4 regions of the Chryseobacterium gleum genome follow, and region 4 is predicted to be linked to each of the others. Evidence: riboswitches for the same ligand, from Rfam matches in the RefSeq annotation. Region 4 holds a riboswitch; each other region holds the start of a gene.
The links. Region 4 has a riboswitch for cobalamin ahead of EL165_RS10165 (TonB-dependent receptor plug domain-containing protein). Riboswitches for the same ligand answer to the same signal wherever they lie in the genome.
Positions count from the first base shown of each region.

Region 1: another riboswitch for cobalamin. It lies ahead of metE (5-methyltetrahydropteroyltriglutamate--homocysteine S-methyltransferase); the one in region 4 lies ahead of EL165_RS10165 (TonB-dependent receptor plug domain-containing protein).
Region 2: another riboswitch for cobalamin. It lies ahead of EL165_RS09575 (acyl-CoA thioesterase); the one in region 4 lies ahead of EL165_RS10165 (TonB-dependent receptor plug domain-containing protein).
Region 3: another riboswitch for cobalamin. It lies ahead of EL165_RS18025 (TonB-dependent receptor plug domain-containing protein); the one in region 4 lies ahead of EL165_RS10165 (TonB-dependent receptor plug domain-containing protein).

Region 1 is NZ_LR134289.1:267,951-271,121, reverse strand. It holds gene metE (5-methyltetrahydropteroyltriglutamate--homocysteine S-methyltransferase) at 1-1,454, opposite strand, end outside; cobalamin riboswitch at 1,629-1,814, opposite strand; gene EL165_RS01210 (Lrp/AsnC family transcriptional regulator) at 2,010-2,471, shown strand; gene EL165_RS01205 (hypothetical protein) at 2,548-3,090, opposite strand; gene EL165_RS01200 (VOC family protein) at 3,165-3,171, opposite strand, start outside.
Region 2 is NZ_LR134289.1:2,094,166-2,097,336, reverse strand. It holds gene EL165_RS09580 (DUF4932 domain-containing protein) at 1-996, opposite strand, end outside; gene EL165_RS09575 (acyl-CoA thioesterase) at 1,159-1,542, opposite strand; cobalamin riboswitch at 1,658-1,837, opposite strand; gene EL165_RS09570 (hypothetical protein) at 1,872-2,672, opposite strand; gene EL165_RS09565 (ATP-binding cassette domain-containing protein) at 2,703-3,171, opposite strand, start outside.
Region 3 is NZ_LR134289.1:3,980,132-3,983,302, forward strand. It holds gene EL165_RS18015 (cytochrome-c peroxidase) at 1-440, shown strand, start outside; gene EL165_RS18020 (transporter) at 452-1,399, shown strand; cobalamin riboswitch at 1,491-1,677, shown strand; gene EL165_RS18025 (TonB-dependent receptor plug domain-containing protein) at 1,787-3,171, shown strand, end outside.
Region 4 is NZ_LR134289.1:2,226,473-2,229,643, forward strand. It holds gene EL165_RS10160 (YncE family protein) at 1-148, opposite strand, end outside; gene EL165_RS10165 (TonB-dependent receptor plug domain-containing protein) at 169-1,995, opposite strand; cobalamin riboswitch at 2,027-2,204, opposite strand; gene EL165_RS10170 (T9SS type A sorting domain-containing protein) at 2,340-3,171, opposite strand, start outside.

The DNA.
Region 1 (3,171 bases), 2.0 Mb from region 4:
TCTTCCTGCCAGCGGATTGTTCGCTGCGTTTCTTCTTTTAGTAATGCGTCATACTGTTCCGCTGTCAGTTCTCCTTTTTTGAATTTTGCTCTCCAGCTTCTGACTTCTGCAGTCTGCGGAAACGACCCGATAGTTGTTGTCGGGAATAAAGGAAGCTGCAATACTTTTTGCTGCTGTTCTTTACGGATTCTGAAGGGATTGATTCTTTGGGCGTCTTTTTCAGTAACTGCATTTGCCCTCTGCTTCACCTGATCATTATGGATAAGAGGAGAAGTTCTTCTGCTCTCAATTGCTTTTTTATTTTCTTCAAATGCTTCAGGAATCTGTTTACTTTCCGTTTCTGACGCCAGTTCTTTAAGCGTTACTATTTCCGTTACTTTCTGTTTGGCAAAAGCCAGCCAGTTTTTAATTTCAGGATTAAGACTGGTTTCAAAATCAAGATCACAAGGCGAATGCAGCAGTGAGCAGGATGGTGCAATTAAAATTCTTTCAGAACCTAATTGATTCACTGCTTTTTTTATCAGAGACAATGACTTTTCATAATCATTTTTCCAGATATTCCTTCCGTCAACCACTCCTAATGACAGGCTTAGGCTTTCAGGAATAACGTCCAGAATATCATCCAGTTGTTCAGGATTTCTTACGAGATCTATGTGCAACACATTCACAGGAAGTGAGACAGCCAGGGATGTATTATCTTTTAACCCTTCAAAATACGTGGCAATAATAAATTTCAGTTTTGGAAAACGTTTCCTTATTTCAGCATATACAAAATGATATGTTTCTTTTGCCTTCTCTGTTAAATCCAATGCCAAAAAGGGTTCATCAAACTGAATCCATTCTGCGCCCTGATCCTGAAGTTTGGTTAAAATCTCCGAGTATACGGAAAGAAGGTTTCCGGCCAGATCCAGCTTATCAAATCCTTCTTCTTTTTCTTTTCCTAACAACAGATAAGAAACGAGCCCGATAATCACCGGCTTGGCATTGATCCCTGCCTGCTTTGCTCCTGCAAATTCATTGAAAATTTTGTCTGAGCTTAGTTTAAACTGCTGGTTTTTATAAAATTCGGGAACAATATAATGGTAATTGGTATCGAACCATTTGGTCATTTCCATCGCTGTAATATCCAGTCCTTCTTTCTGATATCCTCTTGCCATGGCAAAATAAAGATCCAGCTCAGAATTATTCTTTTTAAGGACTATTTCGTGGTAACGTGACGGGATTGCGCCTACCACAAGGCTCATATCCAGAACCTGATCATAGTATGAGAAATCATTACACGGGATAAGATCTATCCCTGCTTCTTTCTGAATATTCCAGTTTTGATTGCAGATATTTCTGCCTGTATTCAGAAGTTCTTCCGGAAGGATTTTACCTGACCAATACTGCTCGCAGGCTTTTTTGAGTTCTCTTTTGCTACCAATACGCGGGTAGCCCAGAATGTGAGTTTGCATTTTTTAAACTTTTATATTAAAACTTGATGTAAAGTCTTTTTAAATGCTTCTTAATGCTTAACGAATAGAAATTTCAGGAAAAATGGCATAGCAGACACTACAGCTTCCCACAAGAGAAAATGTACTTGTCTGATATATCATCTGTATGACCTAAAAGCTTCAGACCGCGAAAGCAATGTCAATTCAGTAAAGGCAGGTCTCCTGACTTGTAACAGTTTCTGTCATCCTTCCCGCTTTTGGCAGTGGATATGCAAGGACAGAAACCTTTGGTGTGTTACTTACAGTTGCGCGACAGCTCGTGATTTGCACACGATTCCCTATTAATTTACGTTAAGTAAAACCTTTTCTGTTTGATGAAGTATCTCTAAAGAACTGTACTTTTACTTTCAACAACTGTCTTCTGTAAAAGTTTTTAATTTTGGGTAAAATTAATAATACAGAATAAAGTTTTAGCTAAAACAAAATAATTAAGCAAATAAAACTTTATAAGTTATAATTAAAAGCATATTATCCTGTATATTTGTTTGTTTTTATAATTTTAAAGAATAATATTCTGTGGAACAACTCGATGATAAGGATTTACAGCTGCTCAGGCTGCTCCAGAAAAATGCCAAACTGACCGTAAAAGAACTTGCTAAGGAAGTAAACCTCTCTGCTTCTCCGGTTTTTGAACGGGTAAAAAGGCTGGAACAGGAAGGCTTCGTTAAAAGATATGCTGCCGTTCTTGATGCAGAAAAGCTCAACCGTGGTTTTACCGTTTTCTGTCAGATCAAGCTGAAAATTCATGACAGATCAGTCGGCTATGATTTTGTAAAAGAAATCCTGGAAATAGAAGAAGTTGCCGAATGCTATAATATTTCGGGGGATTTTGATTTTCTTCTGAAGGTGCAGGTAAGAGATATGAAGCATTATCAGGATTTTGTATTCAATAAACTGGGCTCTGTAGATTCTATAGGAAGCACCCACAGCACTTTTGTGATGGCTGAAGTAAAAAACAACCATGGATTGACAATATAAACTTTATTAAAGTTCACATTACAAATAAAAATCCGTCAAATAATGACGGATTTTGTAATATTTTTTGTGGCTCATATTAATTCACTGCCGGATTGATAACTTCTGTTGTTAAACTTAATGATTTTAACAGGCTTTTACTGTCGAACTGCAATGTGACATAATGTTTACCTTTTTTGAAAACAAGTTTTGATCCTCCGGGGAATTCGCTTCCTGCTCCCATTTTCTGCGTCTTTGTACCATATTTACTGAACTTTGTTTTACAATCCTGCAATGTACTTTTGTTCATGATAAGACCAAAAGGAAGCCCTTCTACTACTACAGGTCTGTTGTCTGAAGTAACGAAAAACATTTCATTAACTGTATGATCCTTTCCTGGGCTGGTATACATTTCAAGCCCTGTCTTCATTGGCCATTTCACATATCTTTCTTCATTGGCATCTTCATAAAAAACTGGCTTTATATTCAATGCTTTTGAGATTTTATCGGTTGTCTGCGGGAAAATAAATTCTGAATTGCTGTCTAATAAAGAATTTAAAGCTGCTGTTTTCTGGGAAAATGCAGTTACACTTAATGCCAGAAAAAAGATGGTTACAATGAAGGTAAAAGGTGTCGTTTTCATAGTTTAATAAAAATGATTCGATGGCTAAAGGTATTAAAATTATACAATTCAGTATATACCTGCTATGAAGAAACTCAAATT
Region 2 (3,171 bases), 130 kb from region 4:
TTTGTCCAGACTTTTATGCTTTTTGTAAAGTTCAATAACCTTTTCGGAAAATAAATTCTGAGCAATGAAACCACGTCGGATATTCACTTTATGATAGATAGCGGAAAGACTATCCGTTTTTTCCTTTGGAAATTTTTCTCTGATAAATAAGTCATAAACAGCCCATGTCATATACTCATTAAATGAATTGATCCCAGGATATCCTGAGTTTTTATCCCAATTTGCCAGATTGAAACTTGCTGCTATTTCTTTTGAGTATTTATCTGAAACAGGGTTTACATAGCCATGATCAATTTCTGAAAATACAGTGTGATTATCAAGAATCCTTCTTGCTAGATTATCTTTTAAATTTCCAAGGATAAGATCTTCTCCGATATTAGGAAAGTCAACAGTTAAGGAGCTGTTAATATCTCTATGGCAATTCTGTCCGCCTACCAAAGGAGAAATGGCGATAATATATTTCTTATCTCCTTCATTGGCTGGTTTTTCTGCTATTTTATCCAAAAAAGCATAGGTATCATTGATGTAATAATACTCTTTATAGTTATCAATTAAGGTATTATAAAACTGTTGATGATTTTTATAAAAGGTTCTGTAATTTGATTTCTTCACAAAATCATTAATCAGTTCCAGGTTTTCATCCACTTCTTTAGGGCCAAATGAATTGAATGCGAAATCTCTTTTAAGCATACCTGCATTATCAAAAGAAAACGCATAAAAATCAGTTCGGAAACCCAGGAATTTTTTCCAGTCTTTTCTGGAATAGTTTACTTTTTTTAGCAGAGGGTGATCTTTTACAGGCTCAAAATAGGATATAATTTCATCATAATACGGAGGAATTTTCTGAACATCATATGGATCTGTCTTACCGTATTCTGTGAGTGCTAAAATAATATTTCCCAGTTCGTAGCTTTCCGGGAGTTCAATTTTTACGTCTTTTTGTGCTGTTAGGGATACCGAAAGGATGAGTGTAATGATTAAAATAATTTTTTTCATGTAATATTAGTTCTTCTATAGTTTAGGGAAATAGTAGGAATAATTTCCTGAGGGCTAAAATTAAAGAAAAATGTAATGAATTCCAATCAGTGTTTAATGAAGATATATTATAGTGTTTTGGAAAATATTCGGGCGGCCAAAGGCCGCCCGAATATTTAGTATTTATAGTATCTGAATTGGTTTCTTGAATTCATCAATCGCTACAAAAGTAAAATCACCTACAATTGCTTTTTCTCTTTCGTAGGAGTACATCTGCTCAGTGTAAATTTCAACATTTACTTTCATACTGGTTTTTCCCACGTAGGAAACTTTCCCGATCAGTTCCACAATAGTTCCGGCAGGAATAGGTTTTTTGAAATCGATCTTGTCACTGCTTACCGTTACCACTCTTTTTCTGGCAAAACGGGTTGCGGTGATAAAAGCTACTTCATCCATCAGCTGCATAGCAGTACCACCGAAAAGGGTATCGTAATGATTGGTTGTGTTAGGGAAAACCGCTTTAAAGATTCTGGTTTCGGATGCTTCAATTCTTTCTTCTGTAGTCATATATCATTATTAATTAAAGCGAAATGAGAGATATCAAAACAACAGAACAATGACAGGAACTATGGGAATTCCTGAAACAATTCATCAGATCAATACAACTTCAGATCGCGAAAGTTACATGTTTAAGAAAAAGGCAGGTCTCCTGACTTGTAACATCATTTATCTCCTTCCCATGCCTCGCACAGTGGATCTTTGATAAAGACTTCAGTTACTTACAGTTGCGCGACAGTCCGTGATTTTCACACGGTTCCCTTTTAATCTGCAGTGATGCAGAACCAATTTCTGTGATGAATAAGTATAAAAACTTTTCGGATGCAAAAATAATGAATTTATTCCGGATTATGGAAAATAATCTGGCTGATTACCCTTCCTTTCTTGATGGTCCACAGAGTTGTATATCTGTTTTCACCTGAACCGTTGATCATATAAAGAAAAATATTATCGTTGTCCAGGGAAGTTACTCCAACATTCTCAAAATCCATGGTAGGCTGGAACATATTTTTGATAGCTTCTCTTACAAAAACGGAACCTCTTCCTGGCTGTTGTACTCTGATTGATTTGATTTCAGTCATTCCTTCGGGAAGATCATTTCCGATTCCCCAGGGTTTTACTTTATCAATGGTAAGGAGTTTTCCTTCCGCATCTTTTTCCTTTTTACGGTATCCTGCATTGGAAGGATAAATATCAATTACTACTTTGCTTCTTTGGGCAATAGGAATTTTAGGATCAGAATTGTCTGTGAAAATAAGTGATCTTCCGTTTTTGGATTTGGAAGGGGTATAGGCGGGAAGCTGGTCAATATAAGCAATACGCTCTTTATTCACCATTCCTTCTTTATCAAGTGTTTCATAACGTACAAACGGTTTGTCATCATCCTGTTTTTCCGGATATTTGATCCATATCCATTCTGTTTCTCCAGGAGCAGGCTTTACATAAACGAATACATCGCCTTTGCGCATACGGATCTTGTCCACAATTTTTCTGTAATTGTCTTTATGAACCCGCACATTGGCATATCCTTCTTCAGCTTTTACCACTCCGAAAGGAACTTTATTCTGCCCCTTTACAAAGGCCAAAGAAAAAATACTGAAAGCAGATAAATAGAATGCTTTGTTTATAAAAGTCATCATGATAATTTTTTGATCCTTCAAATATATAAATTAAATGCTTTTCGGAAGATAATTATACCGCCGCAGTTCATTTAAATCTTGTATTTGTTTCAGATGGCCGTCGGAAAGCAAATATATAAGTTCACAAATGTCCAGAACATCTTTAAAATTATGATCAGAAATAATAAATCCTTTGTGTGCTGACTCCTGAAGTATATTTTTCTTTAGTTCTTCAGTAACCTTCGGAGAAAGACTGTGAAATGGCTCGTCCAGTAAAATAAAATCTGCTTCAGAATAAATAATCATCAGGGTTTCAATAATTCTCTGCTCACCTTTGGAAAGGTTTTTAGGTTTATCATGAAGAAAAGGATGTACAAACTCTGAATTAAAAAGTAATTCAGTATTTCTTTGATTACAAAAAAGAGGAACCAGGTTTTTGATTTTTATATTTTTGGGTAAAAAGAGGTCCTGCGGCAAGTAGGAGATTCGTTTTTTTCTGTCGGAAATGTTTTTTAAAATA
Region 3 (3,171 bases), 1.8 Mb from region 4:
AGGGAAAAGAACAGCTGACAGCAACGGAATCTCAGGGAATGGCAGTGTTTAATCAGAAATGTGCTTCCTGTCATAGCGGAGAACTATTTACTGATGAAAGTTTTCGAAATACAGGAATGTATTACAATACAGAATTCAAGGATGCCGGACGTTACAGGGTTACTCTCAATCAGGTCGACTGGATGAAATTCCGGGTTCCAAGTTTAAGAAATGTGGAATATACTGCACCTTATATGCATGACGGAAGGTTTTACACTTTGGAAGCAGTACTCAATTTCTATTCAGATCAGGTGGAAGATAATCCCAATCTTGATCCCCGTTTGAAACAGAACGGTCATGTAGGAATTGCCATGAACAGTCAGGAAAAACAATCGATCATTGCATTCCTGAAAACATTATCGGATAAAAGTTTTATATCCAATTCAAAATTTGCAGAATAATTTATAGAAACATGAAGAAGATTATAATGATACTAAGTTTGATCCTGTTGAATCAGTATCAGGCAAAAACCATAAGAGACAGTGCTTATAGCACTCCGGAGACCTTTAGCAGATTCGATTTTGATGATGATTGTGATGCTTGTGGTTGTGCTGCAGGAAACGGATCTTCCGGTTTTGAATCTTTGCTGAATCCACAGTTTATTGGAATCAAATACTTCGCCCAGCATTACAAAGCCAAAGAGAATTTATTTGTAAAAGACCTTACGCAGGATCATTATTTTAATACCCTGCAGCTTTGGGGGAAGATTCCATTGACGAAAAAACTGAGTGTTTATGCGAGTCTGCCCTTCCATTTCCATGAAAAGAAAACGATGCAGGGAGATATTAAAATCAATGGGATAGGAGACCTGAATCTGATGGGAATTTATCAGCTGATGAGTTCTAAAGATAATTTCCATCATCTGAGCGGAGGCTTGGGTGTGAAAATTCCTCTGGGAAAATTTGATGAGAAAGGAGCATCCGGTGTCAATCCAAGTTTTCAATTGGGGACCGGAAGCTGGGATTATCAGGCCGCTTTGAATTACAAATTTCAGAAAAATAAGGTAGCAGTATTGGTTAATACAGACTATACGATCAAAACAGAGAACAAGAAAAATTACCGTTTCGGCAACCAATGGAACTATGCTGCGACAGGTTTTTATCAGGTTGCCGAAAACGAAAAATCTATATTCTCTGTAAAAACCGGAGTTCAGGGAGAAGTTTATGCTCAGAATAAACAGTTTGATGAAGCGCTACCGAATACTGCAGGAAGTGCCTTGTACGGAAAATTAGGCTTTGAAGCTTCCTACAAAAAGCTGAGCCTGGGAAGTGAAATCATGCTTCCCATGTACACTCATCTGGCAGGAGGAGATATTGAAGCCAAATCAAGATTCAGTATTTTTCTGAATATTGGAATTTAAAAAGAAACTCTTGTTGAATCATGTTAAAGCTCCTTCGGGAGCTTTAATTGTTTATAAATCATGATTTTAGTTGGGTATTAGGAATAATTATTTATCTTTGCCGGAATTTGGTGAGCCGTAAAAAGCTCTTAAAAGGGAATCCGGTGCAAATCCGGGACAGACCCGCTGCTGTAAGCTCCGCACCAAAGTTTTTGAAGAATATATCCACTGTTTTTAGGAATGGGAAGGATTTCAAAAATGGAGTAAGTCAGAAGACCTGCCAGATAATAATCGTTTGACGCTTTCGTGGAATAAAGCTTAGGACATCAATGATTCTGTGCAGTGACAGCTGTGCTTTATCGTTGTATTCTTATATCCATTAGCGTCATCATTATCCTAAATGAGCTAATGGTGGCAAAACTAACTACTTCTGCAATTCATAAAGCTGTTTTCACCATACTGGTGTTAACATCTCAGCTTTTGTTTTCCCAAACTAAGAAAAAAGACAGTCTTCAGGAGGAGACTATTAAAGGAATCAATCTTTATAAAAAGAATTTTAAAGAAATCCTTCCTGCACAAACATTACAAGGCGAGCAGCTGGAAAGGTTGAATAGTCACTCTGTTGCTGACGCTTTACGGTATTTTTCAGGTGTCCAGATTAAAGACTACGGCGGATTAGGTGGTTTAAAAACCATTAATATCCGGAGTATGGGAAGCCAGCATGTAGGGGTTTTCTATGATGGAATTCAATTGGGGAATGCCCAGAACGGACTTGTTGATCTCGGAAGATATTCTCTGGATGATCTTGAAGAAATATCATTATACAACGGACAGAAAAGTGAGATTTTTCAACCTGCAAAAGATTTCGGTTCTTCAGGATCTATTTATTTACAGCCTAAAACTCCTCTGTTTAAAGGAACAAGAAAAACCAATCTTGTGATAAGAGCCAAAAGTGCTTCCATAGATCTCTTTAATCCTTCATTCAGGCTGGAACAGAAGATTTCAGACAGAGTTTCTGCCAGCTTCAGCGGAGAATTTATGCAGAGTGACGGAATTTACAGGTTCCGGTATGCCAAGAAATACCCGGACGGCCAGCAGGCATATGATACCATCGCAAAGAGACAGGACTCAGATATCAAAGCAAAACGTTTTGAAACTTCTCTCAACGGAACTTTAAATAACGGAAGTTGGAATATCAGAGGGTATGGTTATATTTCAGACCGTGGAATGCCGGCTCCCATTGTGAATGGCCGTTTTGGAGGAAGAGGAGCGAGACTTTCCGATGAGAATTATTTTGTACAGGCCAATCTTAGGAAAAAGCTGTTCCCGAAATTCGAAACTCAGCTAAAAGCTAAATTCGCTTATGATTATACCCATTTTATGGATACGGTTCGTTCGCAGTCTATTATTCATACTGATAACACCTATATTCAAAGGGAGCTTTATCTTTCTTCATCTAATATTTATTCAATTACTCCCAATTGGGATGTCAGTCTGAGTGGGGATTTTCAGTACAATAATCTGGATGCTAATCTGGATAACTTTTCTTATCCTACACGGTATACCACATTGGTAGCCCTGGCAACAACCTATCAGTGGAACAGATTCAAAATTCTGGGAAGCCTGTTGGGAACCTTTACATTTGAAGAAGTAAGGAAAAACAAAAGGCCGGGAGATGCCAGAGAATGGACGCCAGCCGTATTTATGAGTTATCAGCCGGAGATCATTCCTGAGCTTACCCTTAGAGCATTTTATAAAAGAATCTTCAGACTTCCAACCTTTAATGATCTGTA
Region 4 (3,171 bases):
TGTTAAAATTACCTTCATTAGAGATAAAATATCCGTTCTGGTAAGTGATCGGAGAAACGTCAAACTCGGCAGAGTCACTTGTACATGAAGAAATATTAAACAATAGTACCACTGCAAATAAGACAGTTAAAAGTTTAGTTATTTTCATAATTTATTCAATTTTAATTATTAAAAATTTATTGCTGCGTACACACTATAGTTTCTTTTCGGTAAAGGATAGAAAGAAACGGTTTTATAGTAGGTATTGGTTAGATTATTCACTTTAAATCCTAAAGTATACTTTTTTGCCAGAGTTGCAGAAACACCCATATTTAAAAGAAAATAAGGATCTATAGCCTCTGACCTTTTTTCATCACTTGTGGTGTAGGTAACCCCGTTCAGCAGTGACTGGGTAAAAAATTTAAAGAAACCATATTCATAATCCACATTAATGTTTCCTCTGTGTATAGGAACATAAGGTCTCTGCATGTTGGTTTCTTTATCAATAGATTTTGCATAATAATACCCTGCATTCGCCCGGATTTTATGATTTCCCAACTGCTTGCTGAATGACAGCTGAGATTCCAGCCCGTAAGATTCTGCTTTATTAACATTAAAAGCCTGCCAGTATCCTTTAGCGGTTGGCAGCCATACAATAAGGTCTGTAATATCCATATAATAAGGAGAAAAGCTAAGCCTGAAATCTCCCATTTTGAACTCATTAGTCATATCTACCTGAGTTGAGGTTTCCGGTCTTAGGTCTTTATTTCCACCCGGTTCATAGTAAATATCATTAAATGAAGGATATCTGAAGTTTTTGGAGACGTTAATGCTCACATCATACCATTTTGCAGCGCTCCATTTTCCGGAGAAAGAATACATTAACGGTGATTTTACATCTTCCACAAAATCTTTTTTAAATCCACCTTCAAAACGCAGATCTTTCGTTGCAAAATATCGTAATAATCCTGAAACTGATCCTATATTTCTGCTGACACTGGATATCCCGTTCTGATAACCTTCTCCCTTATTGACCTGAAATTCTCCTATTAGATTAAAATTCCATTTTGAATTCAGGAAATAATTAAAATCATTTTTAAAGATATAATTTTTCCCTGTTCCACTGCTGGATTTAGGTTGGGTCAACGAACCAAAGTACTGGAAATTTTCTTCTGTATAAGCGGCTTTTAAGGAGTTGCTGAACTTTGTTTTGTTCCAGTCCCAGGAAAGGAGGCTCCTTACGCTCTGCGTTTTATATTTAGTTTTTGTTCCTGTTTCCTCATACACAGGATAATGCTGTGAAGAATCAAAAAACTGGCTCTGCCATGAAATTTTATGATCGTTCGTAATTTTATAGGATGCACCTACATTGAACGTTGTATTGTAATAATTCCCGTTTCTATTGATGTAGTTAAGGTCACTTACCTTATAATCATTTTCACTTACAGAATAATTTCCTGAAGCTTTAAAACTGAACTTATCATTGCTGTAAGAACCTTTTATAAAATTATTATAAGTATTAAAGGAAGCCACTTCAGAAAACAGGGAACCATGAAAGCCTTTATTAAAATCAAGGGTATTATTCAGGTGAATGCTTCCCCCAATGGCTCCGCTTCCATAGACAACACTTCCGCCGCCGGCTTTTATTCCGATCTGATCATACCCGAACAATGCGATATTGTTGATATCTCCCTGCCCGAGAAAATTGGAATTGATATTAATTCCGTTCCATACAAATGCAGTCTGCTGGGCGGTAGTTCCCCTGAAAGAAGGTGAAGAAACAGCGCCGCGGCCATTTTCCTTAATAAATACCTGTGACTGAAATCTCAGAAGTTCCGAAAGGTTGCTGGAGTTCTTCTCAGCATCCTCTGCTGAAATTATTTTTACGGGATGAAAAAGCTTCACCCTGTTCATCTGATTGTCGAAGACATAAATAGTGTCAATGGTTTTCTCTTGTCCAAAAAGAAAACAACCATAAGATGAAAAAAGCAGTACTAAAGATCTTTTTATATCCATACCTTTTTACTTTTCCTCCGAAAGCAATATGTTTTTTGTTATAATCCTGGCAGGTCTCCTGACTTTCGCATTCTGCCCCTTCCCGTTGTTAAACAGTGGCTTTTTGCAGAAACTTGTGTTGCGATTTACAGTTGCGGGGACAGTCCGGGAGTTACACCCGATTCCCTTTTCATTCCAAAATACTGGAAACCAAAATTTTTGCAAAGATAGTTTTTTATGTGTATTCACCAAAAAACCGTGCTTCGCCTTAAAAATGTTATCTTTTGGGTACGTAAACAAAAAAGAACAGCCGTTTTCAATATTGAAAACAGCCATTCATCCCACTACTTTACTATTTATATATGTTATTTTTTGATAAATTTATAAGTTTGTTGCTTTTCTCCCTTCACTGAATATTCCAGAATGTAAGCTCCTTTTGACAAGGATGAAACATCAATTTGTCCTTCTACAGTATTGAATGATTTCACCCTTTGTCCAACCAAGTTATAAATTTCTGCCTTCTCTATTTTTCCTGTGCCTTTAAAATATAGAATATCAGTAACCGGATTAGGATAAATATCCATGTTGTTTTTTTCTTTTACCTCATCATTCACTGATAAATATTCAGATGTATCCAGATAAAAAGCAACCATTTGATTGGAAGCATTCACACCCATTCCGGCAATTTTCTTCCCATCCTGAGAAATAGCCAGAGGAAGTCCCATCGTCACTCCATTGGTGGCAATTCCTAAGGATACCGCATAATCATTCAGATTAACTCTTCCGGTGGCAGAGGTCCATATAAAACCCTCGCCAGACATTGGAGGTGCTCCGAATGCTCTGTAATATCCAATAACTTTAGTTCCATCCCCTGAAATTCCTGTTGCGCCTCCCTTGAAACTGAATGATGCATTAGGATGCGTAATATAAGTAAGTCCGCTTACTGCATTCCAAACATAGGGATTAGGATTGGCTGAACCGATGATCGTACTTCCGTCTGCGGAAATACCTCCCGCTTCTCCAACATTATTTCCATTGTTATCTGTAATAAAACTTTCCACTCCATCCTGCCATTTCGCACCACTTCTGGTACCGTTTGATTCGTCCTGCCATCCTACAATTACCGTTCCTGAAGCATTGATTGCGTTTGCCCTGGAGCTTCGTCCCTGAACAATACTTCCCAGATCTACCATTCCG